3 regions of the Streptomyces sp. NPDC050535 genome follow, and region 1 is predicted to be linked to each of the others. Evidence: riboswitches for the same ligand, from Rfam matches in the RefSeq annotation. Region 1 holds a riboswitch; each other region holds the start of a gene.
What was found. A riboswitch is a leader RNA that binds a small molecule or an ion and turns the genes downstream of it on or off. The one in region 1 is predicted to bind cobalamin.

Region 1 (4,275 bases):
CCTCGCGGAGCGGCATCCCGCTCCAGCGGTACTCGCCGCTCCAAGGGTTGTCCGCGGTCCACAGCTTCAGCTCCTCCTCCCAGCGGTTCCGGGCGCCGAGGGCGGCGGCGAGACCGGAGAGGGCGAACGACGAGACCTGCTCGACGCGGATCTCCCGGTCGCCCGCGGTGAGTTCGGCCCAGGCGGTGAGAACCGGCAGGTCCGGTGCAACGCGGTAGTGGGCCTGGACGGTCAGGTCCGTCGCGGGGTCGTGCATACGGACGGTGAGCCGCTCGGCGTCGGACGTGTGGGCCACGTAGCGCAGCCGTTGGGACACCAGTCCGTCGAGATGCCGCTTGCCGGAGGTGCCGCTGCGTCCGTGACCGGCGAGTTCCACCTCGACGAGGGGCAGCGCGTCGCGTCCGGCGGCCGGTGCGCCGAGGCCGAGCAGCCGGGGTGGTCCCGACTCGCTGCCGAGCGTGAAGTGGAGGGTGAGGACGGAGTTGCCCCAGGTTTCCGCGGAGGGCCGGTCAGGCTGTGCCTGGGTGGAGGACGGGGTCGGCTCCGGCGCGGTGCGGGTGTCCTCCGCCATGGTCCGGGTGTCCTCGGGCGAGGTACGGGTGCTCTCGGGTGAAGTCCGGTTCGTCTTCCCGGTGTTCCGGGCGAGGTCGGTCACGCGGCGCGCTCCAGTCCGGTGTGGTCGACCTGGTGGACGAGAGGACGTCCGGCGAGCAGGCGTTCCAGTTCCTCGGCCACGTACAGACCGAGGCGGCGCACCTCGTTGCCCTGAGAGCCGGCCAGGTGCGGGGTGAGGAAGACGTTGGGGAGGTCGAAGAGCGGGGAGTCGGAGGGCAGCGGTTCGGGGTCGGTCACGTCGAGGATCGCGCTGACGCGGCCCGGACGGAGCGCTTCGACCAGGGCGTCGGTGTTCACGAGACTGCCCCGCGCGGTGTTGATGAGCACGGCTCCGTCGGGCATCAGCGCCAGTTCGCGGGCGCCGATCATGCGGTGGGTGGTGGGGATGGCGGGCGCGTGGACGGAGACGATGTCGCTGGTCCGCATCAGTTCGTGGAGAGGAAGCGAGGACACTCCGAGGGTGGCCGCCTCGTCCCGGTCCACGTGCGGATCGGACAGGGCGACCTCGAAATCGTGGGGCCGCAGGAGCTCGATGAGCCGGCGGCCGATCTTCGAGGCGCCCACGATCCCGATCCTGCGGCCGAAGTTGCCGATGCCGGGCTGTATCTCGGCGACGGTGAACGTGCGCCGGGCGCGGTAGTGCTCGCGGGAGGCGAACAGGTCCTTGCCGACGAGCAGGATCATGCCCAGGGTGTACTCGGCGACGGGCAGGGCGTTGGCGGCAGCGGCCGAGGACACCACGAGGCCGCGCTCCCACCAGCCCGGCGCCATGGTCCCCTTCACCGAGCCCGCCGCGTGCAGCACCGCACGCAGCCTGGGGGCCGCGTCGAGCACCGCGGCGTCGATGCGCGGGCAGCCCCATCCGGTAAGCAGGATCTCGGCCTCCGCCAGGACCCTTCGCACCCGTGGGTCCCGGAAGTCCTCGGCTATCAGATCGGGATCGACGTCGACACAGGCCCGGATCCGATCCAGTACGGCGGACGGATAGACGCTGGGCAGGGTCTCGGCACTCATGGCGAACAGTGCCAGTGGACGCTCGGGCAAGGGGATGGCCTCCGCTTCGGGGCAGCACAGGGAAAACCGGGGCTTGTTCGGGGAGTGGCAACTACGAGGACCGCATGCGTAGTAACCGATCTCTACGCTAGGGGGCATGAGGAGAAAGGGTCAATGGTCGGGCACGGCAAAAGGGCGGGGTGTCCGAGGAGTTATGCGGTGAAAAGTCGCCACAACCGGTATCTCCGTCCAGTTACCGGTTTCTGTCACGCGGTTTCTATCGCGCGACTTCGGATTGGTGACGCGCCTGCTGCGATTCCCTGTCGTGCCCTGCCTTGCCCGAAGAGCTCGCCCCGTGTGCGACCACGGCGGCTGGGACCTACAGCGGCTGGGACGAGGCCGGCGTCCGTGGCCGCCGGGTGCCCCAGCGCACGGCGCGACCGTCTGCGTGCCAACGGCGCGTACCTCGTCCCGGCCGCCGCTCCGCCGCGCGCCGGCGGACGCCCAGGCCGCCCGGCGGTTCCCCCGAGGCCCCGTGATAGCTTGCCGAGGCCAGTCGAACCCATGTACGTGGGTCAGGGAATCCGGTGTGAACCCGGAACTGACGCGCAGCGGTGAGGGTGACGGGCGGGGCATCGGCCACTGGACCGCGTGAGGTCCGGGAAGGCGCCTCGTCCGGGTGATCCCGAGTCCGAAGACCTGCTGGCGGCCTCCGCGGTCCTGAGGGCGCGGGGGAGCACCGTACGACCGGGCTCCGCGCTTGAGTCCTCGACGACAAGGGATCGCCTTCCGTGCCTTTCGCGCGCCTTGCCCGCCACGCTGCCCTGCTGACCTCGGGGGCACTGCTCCTGACCGGCTGCGGATCCGGTTCGTCCGGCACCACTGCCGACAAGGGCGCCGTCACACTCGACAACTGCGGGCAGGCGGTGCGCGTGGACACGCCGCCGCGGCGCGCGGTCTCCCTCAACCAGGGCACCACCGAGATCATGCTCGCGCTCGGACTCGCCGACCGGATGGCCGGGACGGCCACCTGGACCGACCCCGTGATGAAGGGGCTGGAGAGGGAGAACGCGAAGGTCGAGCGGATCTCCGACAACAACCCCTCCTTCGAACGCGTCCTGGACGCCGAACCCGACTTCGTCGCCGCCTCCTTCGTCTCCACCCTGGGCAAGGGCGGGGTGGCGACCCGCGAGCAGTTCGAGAAGCTCGGCGTGCCGACGTACGTCTCGCCCTCCGACTGCGCCGGCAAGGACAACTCCGGTGACGGGGACGGCGCGCGGCAGCGGCCGCTGACGTTGGACACCGTCTACGGCGAAGTGCGCGACCTGGCCGAGGTGTTCGGGGTGGAGGAGCGCGGCGAGAAGCTCGTCACGTCGCTCAAGAAGCGGGTGGAGACCGCCACGTCCGGCGTCGACGCCTCCGACGTCACCCTCCTGTACTGGTTCGCCAACTCCGAATCGCCCTACATGGCGGGCTGTTGCGGCGCCCCCGGTGCCATCACCCGCACACTCGGCGCACAGAACGTCTTCGACGACACCCACGACGAATGGCCCCAGATCAACTGGGAGACCGTCGCCGACCGTGACCCCGACGTCCTCGTCATCGGCGATCTGACGCGCAGGTCGCAGACTGCCGAGTCCGCCGCGAAGAAGATCGAGTTCCTGGAGTCCGACCCGGTCACCAGGAACATGTCCGCCGTCAGGCACAGGCGGTACGTCCTGCTCAGCGGCCAGGCCATGAACCCGACCATCCGCACCGTCGAGGGTGTGGAACAAGTCGCCGCGGGCCTGCGGGAGTCCGGGCTCACCGGGTGACCGTCAGAGGACTGCTGCTCGGGGCGGCCGGAGCCGCCGCGCTCTGTCTCTCCGTCGCCGTCGCGATCACCGTCGGACCCGCCGACATACGGGTCGGCGACGTCTGGTCGACGGTCGGGGCCCATCTCGGCTGGGGGAGTACGGATCTCTCACCGATCCGGGACGGCATCGTGTGGCAGCTCAGGCTGCCGCGCACGCTGCTCGCCGCCGTCTGCGGGGCCGGACTCGCCGTCTGCGGTGTGGTGATGCAGTCGCTGCTGCGCAATCCGCTCGCCGATCCCTTCGTGCTCGGGGTGTCCTCCGGGGCGTCGACGGGCGCGGTCGCCGTGGTGGTGCTGGGAGTCGGCGGCGGCGTGGTGTCGGTGTCCGCCGGTGCCTTCGTGGGCGCGGTCCTGTCCTTCGCGCTCGTACTCCTGCTCAGCCACACACTCGGCGGCACGACCGACCGCGTGGTCCTCGCGGGCGTCGCCGCCATGCAGCTCTTCTCCGCGCTCACCTCCTTCGTCATCATGACCGCTGCCGACGCCGAGACCACCCGCGGGGTGCTGTTCTGGCTGCTCGGCTCGCTCAGCGGCGCCGACTGGACGGACGTGTGGGCCGGCTTCGGCGTCCTCGTCCTCGCACTCGTGGTCTGCCTGGGGTACACCCGGACACTCGACGCCTTCGCCTTCGGGCAGGACGCGGCGGCCTCCCTCGGGGTGTCCGTCGCACGCACCCGGCTGGTGCTGCTGAGCGTCACGGCGCTGCTCACCGCCGCGCTCGTCAGCTCCTCGGGCGCGATCGGCTTCGTCGGCCTGGTCCTGCCGCACGCGGCCCGCGCGCTGGTCGGACCGGGCCACGCCCGGCTGCTGCC
Region 2 (4,275 bases), on a different contig from region 1:
CCGGTTCGGCGGCCAGCGCGTCCACGTCCGTGAAGTTGGACATCAGGGGGACGGCGCAGACGGCGACCCGGAGGATGTCCTGGCCGACGGGGGCGGCCACCACCGACTCCCGGACCGTGCCCCTCAGCGAGACCCGCAGCCCGTCCTCCTCGTCGATCCCGAGCCCGTGCCGGAAGGGCAGCACACCGTAACTGGGCCGCCCGGTGAGCCCCTTGAGCATGTCGAGGCCCGGCTCCAGCAGGGAGACGTCCCCGCGGAACTTGTTCACCAGGAACCCGGCGACGAGTTCCTGGTCCTCGCGGGAGAGCAGCGCGACGGTCCCGAAGAAGGACGCGAAGACGCCGCCACGGTCGATGTCACCGACGACGAGCACGGGCAGCCGCGCGTTCCGCGCGATCCCCATGTTCACGATGTCGGTCCGCCGAAGATTGATCTCGGCGGGACTGCCCGCCCCCTCGCAGATCACCGCGTCATACGTGCCCCGCAGTTCGGCGAGACACTCCAGCACGGTCCCGAGCAACGACTCCTGCCGGCCGCCGTGATAGCCGCGGGCGCTCATCTCGCCCACGGGCCTGCCCATGAGCACGACCTGACTGCTCCGGTCGCCGCCCGGCTTGAGCAGCACGGGGTTCATCAGCACGCTGGGCTCCACCCGGGCGGCCTGCGCCTGCATGGCCTGCGCCCGCCCGATCTCGGCACCCTCCCGCGTCACGAACGAGTTCAGCGACATGTTCTGCGCCTTGAAGGGCGCCACCTTGACACCCTGGCGCACCAGCCACCGGCAGATCCCGGCGGTCACCACGCTCTTGCCGGCGTCGGAGGTGGTTCCGGCGACCAGCAGCCCGCCGCTCATGAACCGCCTCCCCGCCGCTTCGGCAGCAGGCCCGCGGCACACACGCCGAACGCGAGCCAGCTCACACGCCGGGACAGCCGCACGGCGCGCTCGATGTCGCCGACCGCGACGGCCCGGCCCTCCCCGTTCAGTACGGGCCGGTGCTCGACCCTTCCCCCGTACGCGAGGGTCCCGCCGAGCCGCACCCCGAGCGCCCCCGCGAACGAGGCCTCCACGGGACCGGCGTTGGGGCTCGGATGCCTCCCCGCGTCAGCGCGCCAGGCGCGCACGGCGCCCCGCGGGTCGCTTCCGGCGGCGGCGGCGAGTACCGCGGTGAGCCGCGCGCCCGGCCAGCCCGCGACGTCGTCGAGCCGTGCGGAGGCCCAGCCGTAGCGCCGGTACCTGGAGGACTTGTGCCCGACCATCGCGTCCAGGGTGTTGACGGCACGGAACCCGACAAGACCGGGCACGCCGGCCACCGCACCCCACACCAGAGCCCCCACCACGGCGTCGGAGGTGTTCTCGGCGACGGACTCGACGACGGCCCGGGCGATCCCGTCCGCGTCGAGAGCCTGCGGATCCCGCCCGCACAGACGCGGCAGCCGCTCCCGGGCCACCTCGACGTCGCCGGCCGCGAGCGCGCCGCCGATCGCCCGGGCCTCCCGGCCGAGGGAGGTGCCGCCGACGACGGCCCAAGTGGCGGCCGCGGTCAGTGCGATGGAGGCGGTACGGGAATCACGTACGGAACGGGCGGCGAGCGCCGCGAGCCCGGCGGCACCGCCGGCGCACACGGCCGTGTGCAGCGCGCCCCAGCCGCGGTGGTCCCGCCAGAGCGTCCGTTCCACGGCACCCGCGGCCCGCCCGAAAGCGGCGACCGGATGTCCACGGCGGGGATCGCCGAGCAGCAGGTCACCGAGAAGGCCGGCGGCGGCGCCGTACGCGAAGACGCGATCGGCACGCACCGGCTCAGCCGGCCGTCAGGTCAGGCACAGCCGTCGTTCGCAGGGCACTTGGGCAGCCGCGCATGGCGATATGTCCTCACTCAGGGTGTCCACGCCCTGGTTCGAAGAGACCGGCGGTGAGAGTTCCTGGCTCCCGGGGAATTCCTTCCCCGATGACAGTGGCGGGACCGCGCCGGACTCACACCGGCTTCCTCTCTTGCCGCCGTACTTGGCCCCGGCAGTCCACCACGGGGTTGGAAGACCCGTCAACTTGCTGTTGACCTGCGACGGAGGAGTGTGCTGAGGCCCACACGGGGCCGGTTTTCCTCTAGGCCGACAAAAAGACCTTTCATAGACTCGAATACGACAATCGGGGAGCGGTCCGAGGGCGGTTGCCTCCGTGTGGTGACGTGGTGGGGCTCCTCTCGGCGGCCCTCTGGGCCGACCAAGATCACGGCGCTATCGTGACTCGGCATGGGGGAAAGAGACGGACACGCGTCGGGGGACGCCGGCTCTTGGGCAGCAGGAGGTAGGCGTGTCCTATGAGAACTCGTCCGAGCGGTTCTGGCACAAGAGCAGCTTCAGCGGGGCCGATTACGACTGTGTCGAGGTGGCGTTCGTCGGAGACGGCGTGATCGTCCGTGACTCGCAGAACCCGTCGGGGCCGTATGTCGTCCTGTCCGCCGAGCGGTGGCGGACTTTTCTGACGGCTTTCGCCGGCTCAGGGGGAGGGGGAGAGACGTGACGGATCATCATCTCGCCGAGATGCGGCACGCGGTGAACGGACTGCGCGGGGGGCCGCGGAGGATCTCGGTGTCGCTCGGGACCGTGCTGATGTGCGCGGTGCTCGGCGCGATGGCCGCGCTGACCGGCGCGGCAGCCGCACTGCTGGTGGACGGCATGGCCGCGCGGCTTACCGCCTGGGTGCTGGTGGCCGCGGTGACAGCCGTGGCCGCGGGACTGTGGTGGGGCTTGGCGGAGTTCAGGAGGAATCGTCCGCCGACTGCCTGTCCGCCGGCAGCTCGGACTGCCGCTGAGCCGGGACCACGGCCCGGCGGTCGTCGCTGAGGGCGGGTTCCGTCGAACCGGTCTGCGCGATCACCTTGGCCAGCTGACGGCTCATAGCGACCACCGGGGTCATCACGACGCCGGTCACGGTACCCATCAGCCATGGGTTGGTCAGTCCGAAGGCCGCCATGGCGCCGAGCAGTCCGGCGAGGCCCGCCACCAGCACGAGGATGCAGCTGGTGCAGTAGACGATCTTCGTGGTGAAGACCCGGAGATGGTCGTCCGTGCGATGACGGTCCAGGGTGTCCATCCGGTCGGCACGGTCCTGGTCCGCCATCGCGTCCCGCACGAGCTGGTTGTAGGAGAGGTCGGCGACGGGGGTCTGCCACCGAGCCGAGTCGGCGGAGGGGATGTCGTCGGCGTCCGCGTCGCCGCTCCCGCCGTCGTCGCCGTCGGAAGGGTCACCGGCGTGAGCGGCGGTGGCTCCAGCGGGCGCTTGGGCACCGGTGGCTCCACCGGCCCCTTGGGCACCGTCCGCACCGCCGGTACGCCAGGGTGCCCGCCCGATGGCAGTGAAGACCTCCCGCCACCACTCATTCCACGCGGCTGGCAGCATATGAGGCCTCCTCGCTTCTCCCGGGCTGCTGGGGCCCGGCAGATCAGCTGCTGTCGATACCGTCCCTGATCCGGCTGATCAGTTCGATGGCCTGCTCTCCGCCGAGGGCGACCTCACGGAGATATTCGAAACACTCCTGGTGGCGCACGATCAGTTCGTGGTCGTCACGGGTGGACTGGTTTCCCTGGACCTCGAGATAGAGCAGGTCCTCGTCGTCGAGAAAGCCCAGCAGGATGAAGCTGCCGCGGGTGGAGTAGTGGGCGCCCGCGGCGAAGGGGAGCACCTGGAGGGACACCTGGGGGCGCTTCGAGGTGTCGATGAGGTGCTGCAACTGGGCGCGCTGCACCCTCGGTCCGCCGACCTGCCGGTGCAGTGCCGCCTCGTCGACGACGAAGAAGGTCAACGGCGGGTCCTCGCCCTCCATCGTGCGTTCCTGGCGCGCGGTGCGCAGCTCCACGATTCGCCGGGCCCGCGCCTCATCGACCCGGGGGGTGAGCAGGGCCATCGCGTAGTCGTCGGTCTGGAGAAAGCCGGGCACCACGATCGGGTTGTAGGTACGGATCGACGCGGCGGCGCTCTCGTAGCCCAGGTACTGACCGAACCCCGGTCCCAGGATGTCGTTGTACTGGGCCCACCAGCTCGCGCCCTTCGAACCGCGCGCGGCTTCCTCCAACTCCGTGACGAGTTCGAGTTCCGCCACCTCGTACTGCTGGAGCAGGGCGCGCAGATCGGTGACCGAGAGGCTGACCGTGCCCTGCTCGATTCGCATGATCTTGGAGAGTGACCAGTCGAGGGCGTGGGCGGCCTGCCCCTGTGACTGCCCCGTGGCCTCGCGGGCCTTGCGGAGCGCGAGCCGCAGTCTGCGGCGGTTCAGGCTC
Region 3 (4,275 bases), on a different contig from region 1:
CACCTCGGGGTTCGAGGTGAGCGCGTCCAGGACCTGGGAGATGTACCAGGCGCCGTAGTTCGCGGGCCAGTTGGGGTGCTCGGTGAAGGCCTCGGGCGCGACGATCCAGGAGATCTTCGGCAGCTTCCTGCCCTGCACGTCGGCCTTCAACTGGTCGAAGAAGCCCTCGCCCTTGCGGGCGTCCGTGCCGGTGCGGGCCTTGTCGTAGAGCGGGTCGCCGGGCTTGGCGTCGCGGTACTTGTTGAAGTACAGCAGCGAGTTGTCACCGTAGTTGCCTCGGTAGGCGTCGGAGATCCAGCCCCAGGAGCCGTTCGCGTCCAGGCCGTCGCCGACGTCCTGGTAGATCTTCCAGGAGACGCCGGCCGCCTCGAGGCGCTCGGGGTACGTCGTCCAGTCGTAGCCGACCTCGTCGTTGCCGAGGACCGGGCCGCCGCCGACGCCGTCGTTACCGGTGTAGCCCGTCCACATGTAGTAGCGGTTCGGGTCCGTGGAGCCGATGAACGAACAGTGGTAGGCGTCGCAGATGGTGAACGCGTCGGCCAGCGCGTAGTGGAACGGGATGTCCTCACGCGTCAGGTACGCCATCGTCGTCGACGACTTGTTGGGCACCCATTTGTCGTACTTGCCCTTGTTGAAGGCGGCGTGTCCGTCGCTCCAGCCGTGCGGGAGATCCTGGATGAACTGCATGCCCAGGTCGTCGGCGTCGGGACGGAAGGGGAGCACGTCCTTGGTGCCGTCCGACTGGTACCAGACCGATTTGTCGCCCGACGTCTTGGCCGGAACCGGGTCGCCGAAGCCGCGGACACCCCTCAGCGAGCCGAAGTAGTGGTCGAACGAACGGTTCTCCTGCATCAGGACGACGATGTGCTCGACATCGTCGATCGTCCCGGAGCGGTGGTTCGCGGGCAGCGCCGCGGCCCGCTCGATGCTGCTGTTCAGTGCGGTGAACGCCGCGGTACCGCCGGCGAGTTGGAGGAAGCGGCGCCGATTCACTTGGGGCATGGCTGGGTGACCTCTTGTCCTGACGGAAACAACGGACGTACGGGATGACCGGGCTGGCCGGGATACTGCTGGAACGTGTGCGATTGGAGTGTTCCAAGAGCACCGAACGGCAAGGAAGGGTCCCGTGGCCCCCGCGTGAAACTCGGAGGTACGTGCGGCGAACGGCGGTAAACGGAACGCCAACCCGGCCTCCCGCAACCAACGTCGGGCAAAAGTCTCGCCGCCCGGCATGTGGGCGATGTCCCCCGCAGCCTCGCGCGGCCCTCTAGGCTGGTCGGTGCAGCTGGTTCGCCCCGTCCGCCAGACGGGAGCGTCGCAAGAGGGAACCCGGTGGGAATCCGGGACTGCCCCGCAGCGGTGAGTGGGAACGACCGCCGTCATACGCACTGGGCCCGGCCGGGTCTGGGAAGCGACGGCCAGTAGATGTCCTCCGCAGGGAGGGCGCGCCCACAAGTCCGAAGACCTGCCCGCTGCCCGCGCGCGACCCCTCGTGCGCGGACATCCCGGTGACCTCGTGGGCGGGTCGGCGCACATATCGGACGGACGACCGTGTCTCGCGTACGAGGATCGTTCCGTCCGGTCGCCGGCCCTTCGCGCCCTCGTCCCGTCCCGGGATTCCAGGGAGATATCTCGCGAAGGAGATTTCCGTGACAGCGAAGTCCGCAGCCGCGGCAGCACGGGCCACCGTGTACGGCTACCCCCGTCAGGGCCAGGGCCGGGAGCTCAAGAAGGCGATCGAGGGCTACTGGAAGGGCCGCGTCGACGCCGACGCCCTCCGGGCCACCGCCGCCGAACTGCGCCGGGCCAACTGGGAGCAGCTCGCCGGTGCCGGCATCCACGAGGTCCCCACCGGTGACTTCTCGTACTACGACCACGTCCTGGACACCAGCGTCATGGTCGGCGCGGTCCCCGACCGTCACCGGGACGCCGTCGCCAGCGACCCGCTCGACGGGTACTTCGCGATGGCGCGCGGCACCCAGGACGTCGCGCCGCTGGAGATGACCAAGTGGTTCGACACCAACTACCACTACCTGGTACCCGAGTTGGGCCCTGACACCGTCTTCACCACCGACTCCGCCAAGCAGGTCGCCGAGTTCAAGGAGGCCCTGGCTCTCGGGCTCACCGCCCGGCCGGTCCTCGTCGGCCCCGTCACCTACCTGCTGCTCGCCAAGCCCGCGCCCGGCGTGGCCGCGGACTTCGACCCGCTGACCCTCCTCGACCGACTGCTGCCGGTGTACGCCGAGGTCCTCGCCGACCTGCGCGCGGCGGGTGCCGAGTGGGTACAGCTCGACGAGCCCGCGCTCGTGCAGGACCGCACGCCCGCCGAGCTGAACGCGGTCACCCGCGCCTACCGCGATCTGGGCGGACTCGCCGACCGCCCGAAACTGCTGGTCGCCTCCTACTTCGACCGGCTGGGCGACGCCCTGCCGGTACTGGCCAAGGCCCCGGTGGACGGCCTCGCCCTCGACTTCACCGGCACGGCCGCCGCCAACCTGGACGCGCTCGCCGCCGTCGGCGGACTGCCGGGCAAGCGCCTGGTCGCCGGCGTCGTCAACGGCCGCAACATCTGGGCCGACGACCTGACCAGGTCGCTCGCCACCCTGGGCACCCTGCTGGGCCTGGCCGACCGGGTCGACGTGGCCGCGTCCTGCTCGCTGCTCCACGTCCCGCTCGACGCCGCCGCCGAGAGTGACATCGAGCCGGAGATCCTGCGCTGGCTCGCTTTCGCCCGCCAGAAGACCGCCGAGATCGTCACCCTCGCCAAGGGTCTCGGCCTCGGGACCGACGCCATCGCGGCGGAACTGGCCGCCAACCGGGCCGACCTGGCCTCCCGGGCCGGTTCGGCGCTCACCCGCGACCCCGCGGTGCGGGCCCGGTCCGCCGCCGTCGCGGACGCCGACGCCCGCCGCTCGGAGCCGTACTCCGAGCGCGCCGCCGCCCAGCGCGCCCACCTCGGTCTGCCCCTGCTGCCGACCACCACCATCGGCTCCTTCCCGCAGACCGCCGAACTGCGCACCGCGCGGGCCGATCTGCGCGCCGGCCGGATCGACAGCTCCGGGTACGAGGACCGCATCAGGGCCGAGATCGGCGAGGTGATCTCCTTCCAGGAGAAGACCGGCCTCGACGTCCTCGTGCACGGCGAGCCCGAACGCAACGACATGGTCCAGTACTTCGCCGAACAGCTCACCGGCTACCTCGCCACGCGGCACGGCTGGGTCCAGTCGTACGGCACCCGTTACGTCCGCCCGCCGATCCTGGCCGGTGACATCTCCCGCCCCGAGCCGATGACGGTGCGCTGGACGACGTACGCCCAGTCCCTGACCGACCGCCCCGTCAAGGGCATGCTGACCGGCCCTGTCACCATGCTCGCCTGGTCCTTCGTCCGTGACGACCAGCCGCTCGGCGACACGGCCCGCCAGGTCGCCCTCGCTCTGCGGGACGAGGTCAACAACCTTGAGGCGGCCGGGACTTCGGTCATCCAGGTCGACGAACCCGCGCTGCGCGAAACGCTGCCGCTGCGCGCCGCGGACCATCCGGCGTATCTGGCGTGGGCCACCGAGGCGTTCCGGCTCAGCACCGGCGGCGTACGCCCGGACACCCAGATCCACACCCACATGTGCTACGCCGAGTTCGGGGACATCGTCCGGGCCATCGACGACCTCGACGCCGACGTCATCAGCCTGGAGGCGGCCCGCTCACACATGCAGGTCGCCCGGGAGCTGGCCGAGCACGGCTATCCGCGCGAGGCCGGTCCCGGCGTCTACGACATCCACTCGCCGCGCGTGCCGAGCGCGGACGAGGCATCCGCCCTGCTGCGCAAGGGACTTGAGGCCATCCCCGCCGAGCGGCTGTGGGTCAACCCCGACTGCGGACTGAAGACGCGCGGCTGGCCCGAGACGCGCGCGTCGCTGGAGAACCTGGTCGCGGCGGCCCGGACGGTCCGCACCGAACTCGCCGGGTCCTGACCCGCCGGGACGACCGGGAAGGGCACGCCGCGGCCCCTTCCCGGTCGTCCCCGGCCGTCGGGCCGGAGCAGGTCACGGAAGGTACGTGTAGGGCTCCTCGATTAGGTGCTCGCCCGTGAGGGGAGCACAGGGTGGAGAAGTGAGCCCTGTACGCGCCCCCGCGTGCGCGGGAAAAATGCGCTTTGTCAGAGGTCAATCGGCCGGGGTATCGCCCACCCGGGCCACCGAGTTCCAGAAAGACAGGTCGGCCACCGTGCTCTTGCGTCTGCCCACGTCCGTGTCCGAAGCACAGGAGTGCCTGGCCGAA

Region 2: another riboswitch for cobalamin. It lies ahead of ACIBLC_RS34340 (cobalamin biosynthesis protein); the one in region 1 lies ahead of ACIBLC_RS10075 (ABC transporter substrate-binding protein).
Region 3: another riboswitch for cobalamin. It lies ahead of metE (5-methyltetrahydropteroyltriglutamate--homocysteine S-methyltransferase); the one in region 1 lies ahead of ACIBLC_RS10075 (ABC transporter substrate-binding protein).

The regions. Positions count from the first base shown of each region.
Region 1 is NZ_JBITHE010000003.1:451,372-455,646, reverse strand. It holds gene ACIBLC_RS10085 (alpha-galactosidase) at 1-655, opposite strand, end outside; gene ACIBLC_RS10080 (hydroxyacid dehydrogenase) at 652-1,659, opposite strand; cobalamin riboswitch at 2,145-2,330, shown strand; gene ACIBLC_RS10075 (ABC transporter substrate-binding protein) at 2,400-3,422, shown strand; gene ACIBLC_RS10070 (FecCD family ABC transporter permease) at 3,419-4,275, shown strand, end outside.
Region 2 is NZ_JBITHE010000022.1:71,693-75,967, forward strand. It holds gene ACIBLC_RS34335 (cobyric acid synthase) at 1-853, opposite strand, end outside; gene ACIBLC_RS34340 (cobalamin biosynthesis protein) at 850-1,794, opposite strand; cobalamin riboswitch at 1,894-2,037, opposite strand; gene ACIBLC_RS34345 (DUF397 domain-containing protein) at 2,309-2,518, shown strand; gene ACIBLC_RS34350 (hypothetical protein) at 2,756-3,397, opposite strand; gene ACIBLC_RS34355 (helix-turn-helix domain-containing protein) at 3,441-4,275, opposite strand, start outside.
Region 3 is NZ_JBITHE010000001.1:906,571-910,845, reverse strand. It holds gene ACIBLC_RS03845 (phosphocholine-specific phospholipase C) at 1-1,002, opposite strand, end outside; cobalamin riboswitch at 1,320-1,467, shown strand; gene metE (5-methyltetrahydropteroyltriglutamate--homocysteine S-methyltransferase) at 1,650-3,968, shown strand; gene ACIBLC_RS03835 (FAD binding domain-containing protein) at 4,222-4,275, shown strand, end outside.